DNA from 2 places in the Arthrobacter jiangjiafuii genome. Region 1 is predicted to be linked to the other one. Evidence: predicted binding sites of a transcription regulator. Region 1 holds the regulator's gene; the other holds the start of a gene.
The links. Region 1 encodes LexA, which represses DNA repair genes until DNA is damaged. Its sites were predicted from a motif close to TCGAACANNTGTTCGA; they were not measured.

Region 1 (10,559 bases):
GCCGAACAGGCAGCGCAGGACGAAGCGGCAGCCCAGGCGGCTGAGCAGGCTGCAGCCGAGGAGGCAGCAGCAGCCGAGGCAGCCGCGCAGGCCGCCGAAGAGGCAGCCGCTCCGGCGGTGGTGGATGATCCGGCGGGGGCAAAGGCCTACGCTGCATCTGCCCTGGCGGCCCGCGGCTGGGCGGCTTCCGAGATGACGTGCCTGGACACCCTCTGGGAGAAGGAATCCAACTGGATGACCAGTGCCACCAATGCCAGCAGCGGTGCGTACGGCATTGTGCAGTCATTGCCAGCCGAGAAGATGGCCTCAGCCGGCGGTGACTACCTGACCAACTACAAGACCCAGATCAACTGGGGTCTGGACTACATCGCGTCCCGCTACGGCACCCCCTGCGGAGCACTCAACTTCCACTACGCCAACAACTGGTACTAACCATTGCGGCCCTGGCCGCCCCTGCCCTTCGAGGCCGGGGCGGCCGCCGTATTTAACAGCGAATCCATGCTCCTGGACAGGAGGGGTATAGGCCTTTCCTCCGGTCTTTGTGGGTCTATCGGACCAGCGAGCAGGGCAGCGAACTCCTGGCGCTGCTGCTCAAGGACTGGGACGACCTGCATGCCTCCATTCGCCAGCTCAACGAAGAAACAGGACCATGAACTCGCTCCTTCTGTGACGCTCTGGGATTTCTGGCTGCCGTACATCATCGTGGTGCTGGTGCTGGTGCTGGTGCTGGAGGCGGTGTTCGCCGTCGTTCTTTACGTGGCCGGGCGCTGGACGCATGCCTTTGCCGCCGTGAACGCGGTCCTGGCCTTGGTGTTCATGGTTCCGGTCCTGTGGCTGCTCCCGCTAGGAGGGGGGCGGGCGCCGGAAGACCACCGGCCCCGCCCGCGGCAGGTACTCTGGAATTGTGAGCTTGACTATATCCACGCCTTCTCCCGCCGAAGAGCTGCGGCCCCCGCGCACCTATCAGGTACGGACCTTCGGTTGCCAAATGAATGTCCACGATTCCGAGCGGATTTCCGGCCTGCTGGAAAACGCCGGCTACGTGCCGGCCGACGGCGACACGGCCGACGTCGTCGTCTTCAATACCTGCGCGGTGAGGGAAAACGCTGACAACAAGCTGTACGGCAACCTGGGCATGCTGGCGCATGTGAAGGAAACACGGCCCGGCATGCAGATTGCCGTCGGCGGCTGCCTGGCGCAAAAGGACCGCGAAACCATCCAGCGCAAGGCTCCCTGGGTGGACGCCGTCTTCGGTACGCACAACATCGGCTCCCTGCCGGCCCTGCTCGAGCGCGCCAGGCACAACGACGAGGCGCAGCTGGAAATCCTGGAATCGCTGGACGTTTTCCCGTCCACCCTGCCCACCAAGCGGGACTCCGTTTATGCCGGCTGGGTTTCGATCTCCGTGGGCTGCAACAACACCTGTACGTTCTGCATCGTTCCCGCGCTGCGGGGCAAGGAGCGGGACCGGCGTCCCGGTGAAATCCTGGCCGAGATCCAGGCACTGGTCGACGACGGCGCCATCGAAGTCACGCTGCTGGGCCAGAACGTGAACTCGTACGGGGTCGAATTTGGCGACCGCGGAGCCTTCGCCAAACTGCTGCGCGCCTGCGGCAGCATTGAGGGCCTGGAGCGCGTGCGCTTCACCAGCCCGCATCCGGCAGCCTTCACGCAGGATGTCATCGACGCGATGGCCGAGACCCCCAACGTCATGCCCCAGCTGCACATGCCGCTGCAGTCCGGATCGGACAAGGTCCTCAAGGACATGCGCCGGTCCTACCGCTCGAAGAAGTTCCTGGGCATCCTGGACAGCGTGCGCGAGCGGATGCCGCATGCAGCCATTTCCACCGACATCATCGTCGGCTTCCCCGGCGAAACCGAAGAGGACTTCGCCGCCACGCTCGACGTCGTGGAGCGCTCCCGCTTTGCCACCGCCTTTACCTTCCAATACTCCAAACGCCCCGGCACACCCGCGGCGGAGTTGGAGGACCAGCTGCCCAAGGAAGTGGTGCAGGAACGGTTCGAACGGCTGACCGCGCTGCAGGACCGCATTGCCGCCGAGGAGAACGCCAAGCAGGTCGGTACCACTGTGGAGGTGATGGTCACCGCCGGCTCCGGCCGCAAGTCCGACGAGACCGGCCGCCTGTCCGGCCGGTCCCGCGACCAGCGCCTGGTGCACTTCTCGGTTCCCGAGGGCTGCCCGGTGCCGCGCCCGGGCGACCTGGTGACCGTGCCGGTGACCTCCGCAGCGTCCTTCCATCTGGTGTCGGATCCGGCCTCCGCAGCGGATTATTCACTGCGCAGGTCGCGCGCCGGAGATGCCTGGGACCGGTCGCAGGCCGAATCCTGCGGCGTTCCGGCTCCCGCGGCCGCCGGCGGCAAACCGGGGGTTTCACTGGGCATGCCCACGCTGCCTCCGCGCGCCTAGGTCCGGATCTCCAATGCACCATTCTTCTTCTGCCGATGCCCCGCGCGATGCCCACGGTGACGCGCGCACCCACCCCGTGGTCGCCGTCGTCGGCCCCACCGGCTCCGGCAAATCCGACCTGGGAGTGGACCTCGCCCTGAAACTCGGCGGCGAAGTGATCAACGCCGACGCCATGCAGTTCTACCGCGGCATGGATATCGGCACCGCTAAAATCAGCGTCCCGGAGCGCCGCGGTGTGCCGCACCATCTGCTGGACATCATGGATGTGACCGAAGAGGCCAGCGTTTCGGCGTTCCAGGCCCAGGCCCGCGCCCTGATCGCCGACATCCAGTCCCGCGGACGGTATCCCATCCTGGTGGGAGGCTCCGGCCTGTATGTCCGGGCCGCCCTGGATGTGCTGGAGTTCCCCGGGACCGATCCGGCGCTGCGGGCGGAACTGGAACGCGAGTTGGAAACGGTAGGATTCGAGGCTCTTCGCGAGCGGCTGCGCGCGGTGGATCCGGTGTCCGCGCAGCGGGTGGGGGACGGACGGCGCGTGGTCCGCGCCCTGGAAGTCCACCGGCTCACCGGGCGCCCGTTCAGCTCCTTCATGCCCACCCGTGAGTACGTCCAGCCCGCCGTCCAGCTCGGACTGAATGTGGAACGAAGCCTGCTGCACCGGCGGCTGGCCGCCCGCGTGGACAAGATGGTCGAGCAGGGGCTGCTGGAAGAAGTCCGGACACTGGAGGCCCGCGGGCTGCGCGAAGGCAAAACCGCCGGCCGCGCCCTGGGCTATTCGCAGTTCCTCCAAGTGCTCGACGGCGAATCAACCGTGGCGCAGGCAGCGGAACAGACTGTGGTGGCCACCCGCCAGTTCGCCCGCCGCCAGCTGACCTGGTTCCGGGCCGATCCCCGGATCACGTGGCTGGACTGGGACGATCCCGACCTCACGGCCCGGGCCGCCGCCGCTATCCTTGAACAGTGAACACAACACTCTCCACCCCCTCGTCCGCTGCCGGCCTGCCCGATTCAGGGGTTTCCGCGTCCGGCCTGCCCGTCTCCCTGGCCGGCCTTCCCTTCGCCAAGGGCCACGGCACCGGCAATGACTTTGTGCTGGTGGCCGACCCCGCCGGGGATCACGACTTTTCCCCTGCCGCCGCGGCAGCGGTCTGCGACAGGCACCGTGGAATCGGTGCCGACGGGCTGATCCGCGCCGTGCGCTCCGAACACCTGCCCGAGGGCCAGGCCCTGCTGCAGACCAATCCGGCCGCGGAATGGTTCATGGACTACCGCAACTCCGACGGCAGCCTGTCCGAGATGTGCGGCAACGGCGTGCGGGTGTTTGTGCACTTCCTGCTTGCCGAAGGGCTGGCGGAGATTGGTGAGGGTGAAACCCTCACCATCGGCACCCGCGCCGGAATCAAGACCGTTACCCGGATCGAGGGCGGTTACGCGGTGGACATGGGGCCCTGGGAATTCATTTACCCCGATCATGCCGCAGCCAAGGCCATGGATGCAGTGGTCAACGCCGGCGGTCTCGAGGTTCCCCGCCCGGGCCTGTCCGTAAGCATGGGCAACCCGCATACCGTGGTGGCCCTGGCTGAGCTGTCCGAACTGGCTGCCACCGACCTGCACACGAAGCCCTCGGTGCAGCCGGAACCGGAGCACGGCACCAACGTGGAATTCGTGGTTCCCGCTGAGCCCCTGGTGGTGGACGGTGTTGGACTGCTGACCATGCGGGTCCATGAACGCGGCGTGGGGGAGACCCTCTCCTGCGGCACCGGTGCCTGCGCGGCTGCCGTCGCCATCCGCTTCTGGGCCGGCCGCGACGCTCCGAACGAATGGGCCGTCACCGTGCCCGGCGGCGTCGTCGGCGTCCGGTTCCTCACCGCCGAGGACGGGCGGGAACACGTTGAACTCAGCGGTCCCGCCGTCCTGGTCGCCCGCGGCACCCTGCTCTAGGAGGCGTACGGGCGGAATAAACTGCCCGCTGGCCCGGTTGGATCTGTCATGGAATCAAGCACCGGATTATCCGGATAATTGCAGATAATTCAGGACAAAACCGGCGACGAGACCTAGGCGTCCGCGGTCTTGCGGACGATCTTCAGGATCCGGAAGGACTTGGCGGTGCTGTACCGGGAGACCAGGTACCCGCTGCCGAGCTGCTCGGCGATCCACTTCTGCAGCGAGTCGGCGCCCAGGTTCTTCTGCACCACCAGCCAGGCGGTGCCCTGCGGGGCCAGACGAGGCAGCCACAGCAGCAGCAGGGCATGCAGTTCGTCCTTGCCGATGCGGATGGGCGGATTGGACCAGATGGTGTCGAAGCGCAGATCGGCGTCCACGTCTTCGGGGCGGGATGCGGTGACGTTGGCCAGGCCAAGGGCAGCGGCATTGTCGCTGGTCAGGGCCAGGCAGCGTTCGTTGACATCGACGGCATAGACGCGGGCACCGGGGGATTTCAGGGCCATGGTCAGCGCAATCGGCCCCCAGCCGCAGCCAATGTCGAGCAGGTTGCCTGCGGGTGACGGATCGGGGACCTCGTCCAGCAGGATCACGGTTCCCTTGTCGATGGCATCGGGACTGAAGATCCCGCCGGAGGTCACCAGGGTCCGCTCGACGCCGTCGAGGGTAACTCGTAGCGGCCTGCGGACCTCGGGGCCCGAGGGCCGTGAACTGAAGTAATGGTCTGAACCCATAACAAACCAGATTAGTGGGTCTGCGCCGGGCTGGTGAAACCGGAGGCCGGAGCGGGAACACTCGCCCAAATGTCCGTGCACTGACTTACCATGGAGAACACGGCTTATAAGGAGATTATGACGATCAACAATTCCCGTCCTGGCACGTCCGGTTCCGCCCAGCCCAACTCGGAGCTGAGCCCGGAGGATATCCAGGGGGTCATTGACAGGATCCTCGCCAAGGAAGATGCAGCCGAGGCCAAGGCGCCCGACGGCAACGCACCCCGGGGCAGGGCCCAAGCACTGTCCATGGACGATGCAGGCCACTCGGAGCACGACGGCGACCAGGAGGATCTGCGCGAACGCCACGCCCTGCGGCGCGTGGCCGGGCTGTCCACCGAACTCGAAGACGTCACCGAAGTCGAATACCGCCAGCTGCGCCTGGAGCGCGTGGTACTGGCCGGTCTGTGGAGCGAGGGAACAGCGGCCGACGCCGAGAATTCGCTGCAGGAGCTGGCCGCGCTGGCCGAGACCGCGGGCTCCGAGGTGCTCGACGGCATCATCCAGCGGCGCCTGAAGCCGGATCCGGGCACCTTCCTGGGCTCGGGCAAGGCGCAGGAGCTCAAGGACATCGTTGCTGCCACCGGCGCGGATACCGTGATCGTGGACAGCGAGCTGTCCCCGTCGCAGCGCCGCGGCCTGGAGGACATCGTCAAGGTCAAGGTCATTGACCGCACCGCGCTGATCCTGGACATCTTCGCCCAGCATGCCAAGTCCCGTGAGGGCAAGGCCCAGGTGGAGCTCGCGCAGCTGGAGTACCTGCTGCCGCGCCTGCGCGGCTGGGGTGAATCCATGTCCCGCCAGGCAGGTGGCCAGGTGGGCAGCGCCGGCGCCGGCATGGGGTCGCGTGGTCCCGGTGAAACCAAGATTGAACTGGACCGGCGGAAGATCCGTACCCGGATGGCGAAACTGCGGCGCGAAATCGCCGGCATGAAGCCCGCCCGGGAAACCAAGCGGGCCAACCGGCATCGCAACCAGGTGCCCTCCGTGGCCATTGCCGGCTACACCAACGCCGGCAAGTCCTCGCTGCTGAACCGGCTTACGGACGCCGGGGTGCTGGTGGAGAACGCCCTGTTCGCCACGCTGGATCCGACCATCCGCAAGGCACAGACCGAAGACGGCATCGGCTACACGCTGGCCGACACCGTCGGTTTTGTGCGGTCCCTGCCGACCCAGCTGGTGGAGGCCTTCCGCTCCACCCTGGAGGAGGTGGCCGACGCCGATCTGATCCTGCACGTGGTGGATGCCTCGCATCCGGATCCCGAGGGCCAGATCGCTGCTGTTCGCACCGTGCTCAGCGATGTGGACGCCCGGAACGTGCCTGAGATCATCGTGCTCAACAAGGCCGACGCCGCCGATCCGTTTGTCTTGGAACGGCTGCGCCAGAAGGAACGCCGCCACGTTGTGGTGTCCGCCCGGACCGGCGAGGGTCTGGATGACCTGCTGCAGGCCATCTCCGAAGGCATTCCGCGCCCCGGCGTGGACCTGCAGCTGCTGGTGCCCTACGAACGCGGCGACGTTGTTTCCCGGCTGCACAGCTCTGACACCGAAATCCTCTCCGTGGAGCATTCCGAGGAAGGCACCCGCCTGCACGTAATGGTCCGCGAAGGCCTGGCATCTGATCTGGAGCCGTTCGTCACCCATGAGTAAAGACACCACCGGCGACGTCCTGGAACTGCTGGACGCCGCCGTCGCCGGCATGGGCGGGCAGAACCGTCCCGGCCAGCATGAAATGGCCCGCCAGGTCACGCACGCCATTGATGAAGGACAGCACCTTCTGGTGCAGGCCGGGACCGGCACCGGCAAGTCGCTGGCCTATCTGGTGCCGCTGATCCATCACGCCCTGGACAGCACCAAGCCCACGCTCGTCTCCACCGCCACCCTGGCGCTGCAGTCCCAGATTGTCGGGCGTGACCTGCCGCGCCTGCTCAAGACCCTCAAGCCCAAGCTGCCGCGCGAGGTTGACGTGGCGCTGCTCAAGGGCCGAAGCAACTACGTGTGCCTGCACAAGACCGGCGGGGGCTTCCCGGAAGATGAGGATCCGGGCGGTGTCCTGTTCACCATGGGGGAGGACCGCGCCGTGGCCCACCCCTCTCCAGCTCCCACCTCGCCCATGGGGCGGGAAGTGCTCCGGCTGCGTGAATGGGCTGAGGAGACCGACACCGGAGACCGCGACGATCTGGTGCCCGGTGTCAGCGACAAAGCGTGGCGCCAGGTATCGGTAACGTCCATGGAGTGCCTCGGTGCGCAGAAATGCCCTGTCGCCGCCGAGTGTTTCAGCGAGCGTGCGCGCGCGCAGGCGGCCGTGGCCGACGTCGTCATTACCAACCACGCGATGCTGGCCATTGCCGCGTTCGAAGGTCTGGCCGTGCTGCCGGACTACGACGTCGTTGTCATCGATGAAGCCCACGAACTGCAGGACCGGGTCACCGGTGCCGTGACCGGTCAGTTGTCCGGAACAGTGATTTCCGCGGCGGTGACGGCTGCCCGGAAGCACACCTCGGCCAGTGTGGAGGAGCTGGCGCAGGCCGCCCGCGCCTTTGAGAAGTCGATGGAGGACGTCCCCTCCGGACTGCTGCCCAGCGGCTTGAACGAAGAACAGGGGCAGGCGGTGGCCCGGGTGCGTGAAGCGTGCCGGGTGGCGCTGTCCGATTCCAAGCCAGAACCCGGGGAAACGGCCGACGGCGGCCGCCAGACGGCGCGCTCGAGGCTGATGGCCGTCCTCGCAATCTGCGAGCGGTTGGTCCTGGCGCCGGATGCGGGAGAAGTCATCTGGGCCTCACGCCCCAGTTCCTTCTCGCCCTCGGGCGGATATTCGCCGCCGGATGAAACGGCACCGGCCACCCTGAACGTGGCACCGCTGTCCGTGGCCGGACGCCTGCGCGAGGGCCTGTTTGACGGACACACCGTGGTGCTGACCTCTGCGACCCTGGCGATTGGCTCCGAATTCGGGCCCGTGGCCGGAGCCCTGGGGCTGCTCGGCCCGGGAGCGCCTGCCTGGACCGGCACCGACGTCGGCAGCCCCTTCGACTATCCGCGGCAGGGCGTGCTGTATGTCGCGAAGGACCTGCCCAAGCCTGAGCGCGGCACCTCCGAAGCGCAGCTGGATGAAATCGAGGCGCTCCTGACGGCATCCAACGGGGGAGCGTTGGGGTTGTTCTCGTCCCGGCGGGCCGCCGAAGACGCAGCCGACGCCATGCGGTCCCGCGTGGATTTCCCGATCCTGTGCCAGGGCGAGAACTCCATGTCGGCGCTGGTGAAGCAGTTCTCAGAGGAGCCTGACACCTGCCTGTTCGGAACCATGTCACTCTGGCAGGGCGTTGACGTGCCCGGTGACTCGTGCCGGCTGGTGATGATCGACCGGATTCCGTTCCCGCGCCCCGATGATCCGCTGATGACGGCGCGCACCCGCGCCGTGGCGAAGGCCGGCGGGAACGGTTTTATGTCCGTTGCCGCGACCCATGCCGCCGTGCGGCTCGCTCAGGGAGCCGGACGCCTTATCCGCGCCTCCGGCGACCGCGGTGTGGTCGCCATCCTTGATTCACGGATGGCGACGGCGCGCTATGGCAGTTTCCTTCGGGCCGCCCTGCCCCCGTTCTGGTCCACCACTGACCGTTCTGTGGTGCTCAAGGTCCTGGGCCGTCTTGCGGAACAGTCCGGTGGGCAGGAAGTGCAGCGCACCGCCCGGAAGTAAGTGATCCCTGCGGAAGGGACAGAGTGCGGAAGTAACGTGTTCGGAAGTATCCGCGTGGGCAGACGCCAAAGGCGGATACGCCAAAGGCGGCCGGAATCCATCCGGCCGCCTTTTGTATCTGCAACCTCTGCGGGATTGTCCGGCTCTGGCGTCTGTTCCCTTTGTGGGCCGCCGAACCGGGAGAAGCTGCTAGAGCGAGCGCATCACGGAGACTACCTTGCCCATGATCACCGCGTGGTCGCCCACGATGGGCTCATAGCGGGTGTTCTGGGGCAGCAGCCAGGTGTGGCCGTTGCGCTGCCGGAAGGTCTTCACTGTGGCTTCGTCGTCAAGCAGTGCTGCAACGATGTCGCCGTTGTCGGCGGTGGGCTGCCGGCGGACGACCACCCAGTCGCCGTCGCAGATTGCCGCATCGACCATCGAATCACCCGAGACCCTGAGCATGAAGAGGTCGCCGTGACCCACCAGCTGCCGCGGCAGGGGCATGATGTCCTCCACCACCTGCTCCGCGAGGATCGGCCCGCCTGCGGCGATGCGGCCGACAAGGGGAACCATGGCCGTATCCACGGAGGTGGAGAGCTCGGTGACCGAGGCCAGCGGTGCGGAATAATCCTGTCCGGAGCGCCCTTCGGCGTTACCTGCGATCCCTTGGGCCCGGCCGCCGGCCGACGTGTCCGGGGAAACCCCTGTGCCGAAGGCTGATCCGCCCGCTGCCGGATCTTCAGCCTTGCCGTCGCGCAGCATCAAGGGGATAAGGATCTCCATGGCACGGGGGCGCTTGGGGTCGCGGCGGATGTAGCCCAGCTTCTCCAGCTGGACCAGCTGATGGGTCACGCTGGACAGGCTGGCCAGCCCCACCGTGTCGCCGATTTCGCGCATGGTGGGCGGGTACCCGTTGGTGCTAACGGACCGCTGGATCATCTCGAGCACCGTTTTTTGCCGGGGGGTGAGCCCTTTGGGACGCACGGCTGCGGCGGCTGGCTGATTGGTGCTGTCTTCGGAAACAGTCCTGCGGGCCACGGTGGGTTTCCCTTCGGGTCAGCTGGCCGGGTTGGCCGGGAGCTGGTCGGTGAATGGTGGAGCAGCCGGAACGCTGTGCAAGCCGCGCCGGCCGTTGTGTCAGAGGCAGGTGGTTCAGTGTTCCATATCGGCCGAAGCGGGACTTTTGTCCCGGGTCAGCCGGCTGGCACCGGATCAACCTCTTACTGGTACAACGCTAGGCGAGTAGGGGAAGCTTTTCAAACATTTGTTCGAGTGAGTCTCGACTTTGTTAGTAGATAGGTGCTAGAAATAACTCAGCAAGGAATCGAACATAGTTTCGACCCAGCAGGATACGGGGACGAAAATATGCGAGATGGCCGCCAAATGTTCGAATACAGCTTCGGGTTCCTTCCGTAGCGATCGAGCCGGAAAGGTGATGTTATGCCCGTCCCTACACTTCTCACTACCCCTGGACTTTCCCCCGCTTCGGAACTTCGCAGTACCTCGGAAGTTCCGTCCGCCGGAGATCCATCTGCCCTTGATACGGCGAGCCCGGCCAGCCCGGCTGCACCCTTGCGGTTGACCCGCCGCGGGCGCCTGGTGCTTATTGGCCTTCCTGCGATGCTCACCGCAGCGGCCGCACTCACCATGCTCGGGTTCTTCACAGCTCCGGCCATGGCATCCAACGGCGGACCGGACGTCACCCGGACAGTCCAGGTCAGCGTCGGACCCGGCGAGTCTC
Region 2 (10,559 bases), 540 kb from region 1:
GTTCGAGGTGCTGGGGCTCGTGGCCGAAGGCCTGGGCAATACCGAGATCGCCCGGACCATTTCGGTATCCGAGACAGCGGTCAGCAAACACATCGGCAACATCTTCGCGAAGCTGGGCCTTTCCCCCTCGGACACCGGCCACCGCCGGGTGCTGGCCACGCTGGCGTACCTGCGGTCCTAGCCTGGGCCGGCCTCACACTGCCAGAGGTCCTCGCCGTCAGCGTCACGGATTCCGGTCCGCAGTAGTCCCAACCGTTCCGCAACACCCGCCGAGGCCCCGTTGCCGGGATGGATGCTCGCGGCAAAACGGGCCACCCCGCACCGGGTCAGGGCAATTACCATGGCCTGTGCTGCCTCGGTGGCATAGCCTCGTCCCTGATGCTTCCGACCCACTACCCACGCCAGTTCCGCCGTTGTTTCGTTGTCCGTTTTTCCGCCGCGGCGAACTGTGGCCTGGACAAAGCCCGCAGCCAGCGCCGTGTTACGGGTCCTGATGATCCAGTTCAGCCAGATTTCGGGTTCGTCCAGCGGCTCGGGCTTCTGTGTACTGCCGTCGGTTGCCCGTGATCTGCTGCCCGGCCCGAGTGATTGAAGGAGATAGCGGTGAGTGAGTTCTTCCACTGTCGGGGCCCGTCCACCGGTGAATTCATACAGCGCGGGATGCGCGAGCACCGGAACCATTTCGACGGCGTGCCCCGGCACCAGGGGTTCCAAAATGAGCCGTGGTGTTTCCAGGACGGATGTTCGGCGATTTCCAGCCTCCATCACACCGCCATTCCCTTGGGACTACCCGTTGTGTCTGTTGATGTTTCATCATGGTGTGCCGATGACGACGATTGGCTCAGGCTGGCGCGCAACAAGGACGTGTCGCCGGATTGCGCCTGCCGTTTGCGGCGGACAAACACAGGTACGCTAAGAGTTCTCCCGGGTTCAGCCGATAAACGCGCTGCCCGGCAAGATGACGAAGGAAGAGAAAGTTATGCCAGTGCCTAAGCGGAGCGACCCTGACAGCATTCGACATGATTTTGGATTCCTTACTGTTGCGGAAGTGCTCCAGCTTTGTTCCAGCCAGCAGATTCTCGACCCGTCATCGACCCTGATTTCCCGAAAGGCCCAGCTGGGCGAGGGAAATGTCTTTTACCCGGGTGTTGTTATCCAGGTCGACACGCAGAGTTCCTGCGTCATTGGATCTAAGAACGTCTTCTACCCGTCCACGTTCCTCTCCGCCCAGGACGGCGGAATGATCCTCCTGGGGTCGGGAATCCTCATCGGGCCCGGAGGGGTGCGGATTGAAGCCGGCCGCGCCGATGCCGTGGCAGTGGGCGACGGCGCCCGGCTGGGCAATGGTCCGCTGATCACCGGACGGTCGGTGCTGGGATCCGGATCGCAGATCCTGGGCGCCGTGCAGGCCGAGTCCGTGGTCCTGGCCGACGGCGGCGACTACGCCTCAGCGGACCCCGACAAGCGCGGTGCCGTGCTGAACGGCTCCGGTTTGGCCCGCGGGCTCCGGCTCGCGCCGGGCGACCTGGTGCAGACCTTCGGCGACTTTGCCAAAGCCCCCGTCCAGCGCCAGGCCGACGTCTCGGCCTGGTCGGACCGGTAGCGCCGAGCGCCCCAGTCCGCGGGCAAAGGCCCCCCCATTAGCAGAGAGCGGCGCCACTCACACCCATCTGCGAGCTTCGTTACTAAATAGTTATCCTTCCGTAATGGTCTTGTAGCTTTGAACCTGTGCCGCTGATTGAAGCGGTTCCCTCGGGCTTGTTACCTAACTCTGCCGCAGACCTGAGGTCCTCACGAATCACCACTTCGGCAGAGGCGGGGGAACCAATTACGGGTTCCTTTTGAATCCTTGGGGTTAAGTCAGCCGAAGGTTTCTTCGGCTGACCGGGTGTCTCCCATCCGCATCCGACAGCTCACCTCGCAGGTATCGGGAGAGGTAACTCAATGTCTTTCAGCAATACTTGTGGACGCCACCGTGCCGATTCAGGACTGTGGGCCACACTCACCAGCGGTAAAGCGCGCACCATCGGCACCACTGCTGCCGTTGTCGCCGCCGGCTCCGGCCTGATGCTCGGCCTCGCGGCCCCCGCTTCTGCCGGCGTCACCGCCAACGACTCGGCCGAGTCCTACAGTGCCCCCGCCGTGGCAGCAGCACCGGCCGCAGCTTCTGAGGCCGCAGCCGCATCCACCCACGTAGTCGTCTCCGGCGACACGCTCAGCGCCATTGCCGCCACCTACGGCGTCACGCTGGACGACGTCCTCGCGCTGAACGGCCTGGCGCTGGAATCCGTCATCTACCCCGGTGATGTCATCACCTACGCCGGCGGTGCCGCTGTTGCCGTTGCCGCCGCCGCACCGGCCGCGGCCTATGCCGCACCGGCTGCTGTTGAGCCTGCCGCTGCAGACTTCAGCAACATCAGCACCCAGGCCTCTTCCGTTACCCCTGCCGCCGCATCCGGCGCAGCTGTCACCGGAACCAACCAGATCATGCTGAACTCCGCGTACTCCCAGCTGGGTGCCGCTCAGGACTGCACCGTCCTGGTTGAGGTTGCGCTCCGCGCAGCAGGCCACTCGGTCGGCGATCTGGCACCCGCACAGCTCGCTGCCTACGGAACCCAGGTTTCGGACCCCCAGCCCGGCGACATGATCTACTACGCCGACGGCGGCATGGGCCTGGCCCACATCGCCATCTACACCGGCAACGGCCAGGCCATCCACAGCGGATGGAACGGCAACCAGACTGTCGAGCAGAGCGCCAACGTCGGATCCGGCCCTGTCTACTACCGCGTAGCGTAATTCCTGCCGCGCCGGCGCGTCGGGTCTGACCCGACGGGAAGAACGGCTCGTTCTCGGGCACGACGCGCGGACGGCATGGATTTATAAAAGGAACGCCCGGCCATTGGCCGGGCGTTCCTTTGTGCAACGGGGTCCATCCTGCGGCAGCGTCTCTGCTGCGGCAGCTGAGTTACACGGCAGCTGAGTTACACAGCGCCTTCGTCCTGCCCGGGGCCGCCGTCCTCCTCGTCGTGATGGTCGCCGTCGTCGTGGTGGTCACCGTCCATCGGGTGCCCGCCGGGATGGCCGGGGCGCCCGTCGCGGTCCGGCTTCGTTCCCTTGTCCGCTTTGGTTCCCTGATCCGGCTTCGCGCCCCGATCCGAGTCTTCGGATTCCGGCCCGGATTCGGCGCCGTCTTCGGCGTCCTGGTTCCGGGTGTCCTCCTGCTGCTCGGTCACTGAAGCCTGTTCCTGGTCCACGGACGTGTCAGCGGCTGCCATGCCGGCGAAAAAGGACCCGAGCAGCAGCGCCAAACCGCCGACGACGCCCAGGATCCAGCCCAGTGGCCCCCTGACCTTGTCGCGGAAAGCCATAGTGGTTTTCACCTCCCGATAGTGATTACTTACGGTTCCATTTTCGGATCGGTTTCTTCGAGGATTCTTAGAGCTGGGCCTGCTTCCCCGCCAGCGGAAGGCGGACCTCCAGCCGGGCGCCCCGGCCCTCCGACGCCGTCGCGGCCCGCACTGTACCGCCGTACCGGGCGGCGATTTCCGCCACCAGGGCCAGTCCCAGCCCGTAGTGCCGGGGTGCTGCAGCGGATTCGTTTCCGGTGCCACTCTCGGAGTCTCGGGCAGAGGCAAACCGGTCGAACGCATGGCTGCTGAACCCGGGCGGAAAGCCGGGGCCGTCGTCCTCCACCGCGATCACCGCCTCCCGGCCGCTGCGGCCCACGGAAACCCGAACCCGCGTCCGGGCGTAGTCCATGGCATTGTCGCCCAGGGCGGTGAAGATCCGTTGCAGGGCGGCCTGTCCTCCACGCACGGTCACGTCGGAGGCCGGTGCCTCCAGCTCCAGGGCCAGCCCGCGCCGCTCGGCCTCCGGTTGCAGGAGCCCGACGGCGCCGCGGGCCACGGCGGTCAGGTTCACCGTTTCGGTGCTTGCCGGCTGCCGCGGATCGGCGGCTACCAGCAGGTCTTCCAGGATGCCGGTCAGGACCTTGGTGTCGGTGACGACGTCGTCAGCGGCTTTGATCGCTGCCTCTTGCTTGGCTGCCTCGTCGGCAGCTGATCCGGATTCCTGGCCGCGGGGGTCGGCCAGCCGGCGGCGCAGCAGCTGGGCCCGGGTGCTGAGCAGGGTCAGGGGTGTGCGCAGTTCATGGCTGGCGTCGGCGACGAACCGCCGCTGCAGGGCCAGCGACTCCGCCAGCGGCCGCATCGCGGCCCGTGCCGCAACGGCCGAAACGGCGCCGGCCAGGATTCCGGCCGTCAGCACGGACACCACCAGGGACCATGCCAGCCGGCGAAGCTGCTCTGCGGCCTCGTTGGTGTCCACCGCGGCCTGCACCACATCGGGGCCGCGGCGGGCGGTCAGCACTTCATAGGTCCGGCCGCCGACTGAGACCGTTCCGCGGCGGGAAGTCCCGTCACGGGCCACCTCGGCCAGGGCCTGCTCGTCCGGAAGGCCGGCGGGCATGTCGCGCGAGACGGCGAGCCGGCCGTCGTCGTACACCGCCAGGAAAACGTCCAGCGGGACATCGCGCGGGGAGTCGTTCCGGACGGCGGATTCCAGTGTCTGCTCCGCCGCCTGGCGGGTCTGGGTAGCCACGATGCCGTAGACCAGCAGCCCGCCCAGTCCCAGCAGTCCCACCATCAGGGCGGTAAACAGGGCGGCCAGGCGCAGGGACGCCCGGCGCAGCTCGGCCTCCTCCCGGCTGCCGCGGGGACGAGGGAATCCGCTCATCAGCTCACGCCGAGCCGGTAGCCGAGGCCGCGGACGGTCAGGACCGACTGCCGTCCCAGCTTGCGTCGCAGGTAGTGCACATAGGTGTCCACCACGCCGTCGTCGTCGGCGTCGGGGAACACGGTGTCCAGAAGCTCTCCGCGGGTGAACACCTGCGCGGGCCGCCGGGCGAGATGTTCCAGCAGGGCACCCTCACGGTCGGACAGGACCACCACCTCCCCGTCCCCGGTGGTGACGGTGCGCCCGGTAGTGTCCAGCGTGCCGCCGGGCACGGGCAGTACCGGAGTGCGGCTGATGTTCCGGCGGCGCAGCGCCCTCAGGCGGGCCAGCAGCTCGTCAATGTCGAAGGGCTTGCCCAGGTAGTCCTCGGCGCCGCGGTCCAGCCCCTCGACGCGGTCGGCGGGATTCCCCAGGGCGGAGAGGATCAGCGCCGGAGCCAGCACCCCCTTGCTGCGGAGCCGGGCCAGGACATCCAGGCCCTCGATCGCGGGCAGTCCCCGGTCCAGGAGCAGGACGTCAAAGGGGCGGGTCAGCCCTTCATGCAGCGCCCGCCGTCCGTCGAAGGCCAGCGTGACCTGGTAGCCCTCGGACTCCAGCAGATCAGCGAGCATCCGGGCAAGGCTTCGGTCATCTTCAACGACCAGGATCCGGGGCTGCTCGGCCATGGAAAAAGTCTAGCGGCGCAGCACGTTCACCGGCTGGGTGCCGGCGGCTTCGGAGCGGTTTTTCGGTGTAGTCAGCAGGACGACCGCGACGGCCACCACCGCCCCGATGGTCGCCTCAAGCGCCCGGTCCAGGGTCAGCTCCCAGACGGGTTGTTCGGAGATAAATCCGGTCATCAGCAGGGCCACCGGGGTCAGGAACACCATGGCAAGGGCATAGTGCCGGATCACGTAGACCTCTCCGGCGAATTGGAGCAGCGTCAGCAGCACTGCCAGCTGCACCGGGGTCCAGTCCGGCTGCAGCAGCAGCGCCGACAGCAGCACCCCGGCGTAGGTGCCGAGGATAAAGTGGCCCGCCCGCACCCGGGCATTGGCCGCGTCAGCGGCGGCCAGCGGGGCGCAGGCGGCGAGCATCGCCCAGTAGCTGTGTCCCGTGCCCAGTGCCACGGCCAGGGAACCCGCCGCCGCGACGGCCGCAATATAGCGGCCGGAGTGCTGCAGGATCCGCCCCCAATCCGCGGGCTGGGACGGCGGCCGCGGCAGCACAGGGGTGTGCCGGCGGGCATGCACCCGGCCGGCTATGCCAAGCACCAGGGCGGTTAGGACGCTGCCCGCGACAGTCAGCGATGCCTCGGCCAGGGAGCCGGTAAAGGGGGCAGCGGAGGTGGCGGTGAACGCGAAGATATAGGTGAACGGTCCGGCGGGACGGACCCGGAGGTAGTCTGCGGCTACGGAGATGCAGCCGGCGATAAGCGTCGCTGCCGCCACGATCTCCCAATCGGAGCGCCCGGCCATCGACATCGCATCGCCGAGGACCACGGTCAGGCACATCAGGGCGCCGGACTGGGCCTGGTGCCGCAACCGGCGCCAGTGCGGTTCCGACCGGCCGAACACTCCGGTCAGCGAGCCGAAGATGGCGCACATGGTCAGGTCCGGGCGGTCGAGCAGGAGGAGCACGATCAGGGGTATCAGCAGCCCGGCGGCAACCCGGACGGCGGGCGTCCGGTGTCCGCGCCCGGCAGGGACAGCGAGGAATTCACGGAGGTGGTGCATCAATGCGGTTACATCCGCGCTTTCGTCTTGGCTGTTGCCTTCGCCGACCAGGGGTCCTCCGGCCAGGGGTGTTTGGGATATTTGCCCCGCATCTGCGCCCGGACCTGCAGATAGGGTCCGGACCAGAAGGAAGCCAGGTCATCGGTTACAGCCAGCGGGGCCCGGGCCGGGGAGAGCAGATGGAAGAGCACGGGCACCCTCCCCTGCACCAGCCGCGGCGACTCGGCCCAGCCGAAGCACTCCTGCAGCTTGACTGCGACGACCGGGCGGCCGCCGTCGTCGTCCACCTCCGGATACGTGATCCGCACCTGCGAACCGCTGGGCACGGCCAGCCGTTCCGGGGCCAGCTCTCCCAGTTTGGCGGCGTCGGGCCAGGGCAGCAGCCGGCGCAGCGGCTCGGTCAGGTCGATCCCGTTCACCGAAGCCCCGCCCGCCAGGGCCTGCAGCTCGGGCGACAGCCAGTCCTCCAGGCGGGCCAGCAGTGCCGGCTCGGAAACATCGGGCCACGGAGCGCCCAGTTCGCGGTGCAGCAGCGCCATCCGGCGGCGCAGGGAGTCAGCGGCAGGCGAGAACCCGATGACGCCGAGCCCTTCAGCGGCGAGCGCACGGGACACAGCTGCGCGGCCCTCGGCTGCGCTCGGACCAACCGGTGTGGAGGACAACACGATGGCGCCCATCCGGCGTTCGCGGCGGGCAGTGACGCGTCCGGCGCTGCTAAATGAGGCCTCGACCGTATCGGTGAGCAGGTGCCCCGCGGCTGCCTCGGCGGTGTCTTCGCTCAGCGGTGCGGCCGAGCGGATCACGGCTCCGGTTCCCGCGGCGTCGCGGCCTTGCGCCCGGGACACCTCGGCAACCGCCAGCCACTCGTATCCGCTCAGGGAGCTGCCGGCCGGAAGCCCCGCCCGGGTACCCGATGAGAGCAGGTAGCGGTCGCCTCCCGATGCCGGCCCGTCGCCTGGCACGCGGCGGGCAATGCGGTCCGGAAAGGCCAGGGCGACGACGAAGCCGGTTGCCTCGGGTCCGGGAACCGCAGCGGGCGATCCGGCTGGGGTGGCCGGGGTGGCTGCTCCGGATTCCCGGCGGACGAGGGACTGCATCCGCCGGACGTCCTCGGACCAGCGCCGCTCCCCCGGATCCCGTCCTGACCGCAGGCCGGTCAGCAGCCGGGAAAGATCAGCCCCGGGAGCCCGGTGGTCTCCGGCCACCAGTGCCACGGTTTCAGCGGCCGTGCGGGCACCGACAACAGCGGAACCGTCCAGCAGGGCGCGGGCAAGCCGCGGATCGGCAGGAATCCGGGCCAGGGTTTTGCCCAGCCGTGTCACTGCCCCGGCTGCATCCACCGCGCCGAGGTCCCGCAACACGGCCTGCGCATCGGCCATGGCGGCGGCAGGAGGCGCGTCGGGCAACGCCAGACCGGCTCCGCCGGGCGCACCCCAACAGGCCAGGACCAGTGCCGCGGCGGTCAGGTCCGCTACGGCGATCTCGGGTGTCTGGTGGGCCGGGGCGGCGCCGAAGGTGCGTTCGTCGTAGCAGCGGACCACGCGGCCCGCTCCTTGGCGGGCCGCCCGGCCGGCCCGCTGCACGGCCGAGGCCCGCGAGCAGGAAACCGTCACCAGGCCCGACATGCCGCGGGCTGCATCCCGGCGCGGTTCCCGGGCCAGGCCGGAGTCGATGACCAGACGCACCCCGGGAACAGTCAGTGAGGACTCCGCGAGACTGGTGGACACGATGATCCGGGGCGGATCCTTCGGGCCGCGGCCGGAGACGGCCCGGTCCTGCTCCCGCGGCTCCACCTGGCCGTGCAGTTCGAGGACTTCGGTCCCGGTCCCGACCTGGTTGCGGATCCGGGAGGCCACAAAGGACACTTCCCAGGCACCGGGGACAAAGACCAGGGCATCAGCCTCCGGATTGGCGGCGACCAGTTTGGTGTGCGCGGCCGCGGCTGTGTCGGCAACGTGGGTGAGGAAGTTCCGGGTCACCCCGTGTTCATCCAGCCGCAGCGAGGGTGGCGGTGCCCATGCCACCTCCAGCGGGTGCAGCGCGGACGGGCAGCCCACCACTGGAGCCGGAATGCCGTCGTCGCCGATCAGTGCGGCGAACCGCGGCGCGTCCAGCGTGGCGGACATAGCCACCAAGGTGAGGTCTCCGCGCAGCTGGCGGACTTCGGCGAGCATACCCAGCAGCAGATCGGTCTCCAGGCCGCGCTCGTGTACTTCGTCCAGGACGACGGCGGCGGTGCCATCCAGTCCGGGGTCGGCGAGCAGGCGGCGCAGCAGGATCCCCGGGGTGACGAATTCAATGACGGTATCCGGGCTGGTATGGCTCTCGCCCCGGACCGTGTAACCCACACGGTCACCCAGCCGGGAGCCATCAAGACTGGCCAGCCGGCGGGCCGCGGACCGGGCGGCGACGCGGCGCGGCTGGGTCACGACTATGCGCGGAGGCCTCTGGACGTTGCTAAGTGGTGGATTCGCGAGGATCAGGTTGGCGAGCAACGGCGGGACAAGGGTCGTCTTTCCGGTGCCCGGTGGAGCTTGGACGACGGCGGCGCTTGCCGTGTCGGTGCTCTTGGCCGGTGCCAATGCGGCGGCCAGGTCCGGCAGCGCCTCGGCAAAGACCAGCCCGGCACCGATGGTCTCCAGATCAAATGCACCCGCGATGGAGGCTGCATCCGCGCTAGGGGACATCGGGTTGAGGCCAGGGATCCGGGGTCCATTCGATGTGCTCACCGTTCCATTGTCCCGCCCATGACGAGGCGCAATGTCCCACTCATCGTCGCAGTACCGGACGTGGCGGCGGCGGAGCCGTGGATCGGTAGACGTGACCGGTGGGGGTGGTGGTCTCCACCGTGTGCCGGTCGGCCGGAACATCCCGCGAGCTCCAGCCCGGCGCTTCCTTGGCCTGGTTGCAGGCCTCGCACAGGCCCTGGATGTTCTCCGCACTGGTTTGTCCGCCCTCGCGGAACGGTTTGATGTGGTCGTAATGCCGGATTGGCGCCCCGCACCACGGCATCCGGCAGATCTGGTCCCGCGCCGCGATGAACCGGGCCAAACCATCCGGCACCAGCCGTGCCCGGGAATCCATGGCCGTCAGCCGGCCGGTATCCGGTGCCGTGTACAGGCGGCGCAACCAGACCCGTGTGCGTGGATCCGGCCGGATATTGCCGCTTTCGCTTCCCCGCCCGTTCTGGTTGTCCTGCCTGTTGGGCTCGCTACCGGCGCCTGCGCCTTGAAAACCCCTGTTATCGGAACCTGTGCCGGTGGAGCCGGCATTGCGGATCAGGTCCCTCGCCCACTGCGCGGGCACGATCCCGTAGCCGGCCAGCACCGCAGGCTCGGCACCAGGAGGGACCCATGGGACCAACACATCAGAAGCGGCGGTCGCGGCAGGGTCGCCCGAAACGCCCGGATTGGCGGGTGCTTCCCGGCCGCCTGCGCTTGCACCGCCGGGCTCGGACAGGATGCCGTGGAGCAGGGTCTGATCCGTCATGATCAGTTGCACCTCAACGCGCACATCCTCCGCCCGCGCCTGACCCGTGACCCGCTCCACCAGCGTGTCGGCCATGATCTGCCCCCTGGAGCGGGAATCCCCCGCAGCCCGCAACCGGTCCGCTTCCCGCGTCAGTGCGGCAAACACCCCCACCCCCTGGGTCACCGGCAGCAACCCGGTCACATACGTCATGGTGTCCGGCGCCGGGCGACAGGACACATACCTGTCAGCTACTGCTTTCGAAGACCGATTCACCACGCTATGCGGATCCAACCCATACGAGAGCTTCTTGATCTTTGCGGTCAGCTTCCTGTCCCCGAGCTGTTCCAACCCGGCCAGGTCCCCGGCCACCACCTCATCCACCCGCGCCCTATCCTCCCGGGACAGGCAGGCTGTTTCCTTTACCAGGATTGTGGCCCGCCATTCATTGATCACCCCGGTACTGAGCGCGTGCAGGGTATGGGGCATCTCCGTACTCAGGATCCGAGCCAGCCCCAGCAGCCGGGCACCGGCATGCGGTGACACCCTTCGCGCCAACGCAACCTGCCCGGCAACACCCCGCCCCAACTCATCCTGCTTCACACCCGCCCGGGCCTGCGCCTTCCGGGTCGAGACATCAAA

Region 2: the regulator LexA is predicted to act here: its motif matches at 1,865-1,880, upstream of KKR91_RS08510 (LysM peptidoglycan-binding domain-containing protein).

What each region holds. Positions count from the first base shown of each region.
Region 1 covers NZ_CP076022.1:1,245,866-1,256,424, forward strand. The annotation lists gene KKR91_RS16975 (aggregation-promoting factor C-terminal-like domain-containing protein) at 1-432, shown strand, start outside; gene miaB (tRNA (N6-isopentenyl adenosine(37)-C2)-methylthiotransferase MiaB) at 911-2,428, shown strand; gene miaA (tRNA (adenosine(37)-N6)-dimethylallyltransferase MiaA) at 2,442-3,392, shown strand; gene dapF (diaminopimelate epimerase) at 3,428-4,369, shown strand; gene KKR91_RS05905 (class I SAM-dependent methyltransferase) at 4,483-5,103, opposite strand; gene hflX (GTPase HflX) at 5,221-6,792, shown strand; gene KKR91_RS05915 (ATP-dependent DNA helicase) at 6,785-8,836, shown strand; gene lexA (transcriptional repressor LexA) at 9,026-9,856, opposite strand; gene KKR91_RS16980 (LysM peptidoglycan-binding domain-containing protein) at 10,439-10,559, shown strand, end outside.
Region 2 covers NZ_CP076022.1:1,788,590-1,799,148, reverse strand. The annotation lists gene KKR91_RS08525 (response regulator) at 1-181, shown strand, start outside; gene KKR91_RS08520 (GNAT family N-acetyltransferase) at 178-765, opposite strand; gene KKR91_RS08515 (LbetaH domain-containing protein) at 1,049-1,603, shown strand; cyclic di-AMP (ydaO/yuaA leader) riboswitch at 1,790-1,941, shown strand; gene KKR91_RS08510 (LysM peptidoglycan-binding domain-containing protein) at 1,945-2,796, shown strand; gene KKR91_RS08505 (hypothetical protein) at 2,982-3,368, opposite strand; gene KKR91_RS08500 (sensor histidine kinase) at 3,436-4,734, opposite strand; gene KKR91_RS08495 (response regulator transcription factor) at 4,734-5,399, opposite strand; gene KKR91_RS08490 (FUSC family protein) at 5,409-6,449, opposite strand; gene hrpB (ATP-dependent helicase HrpB) at 6,458-9,136, opposite strand; gene KKR91_RS08480 (HNH endonuclease) at 9,219-10,559, opposite strand, start outside.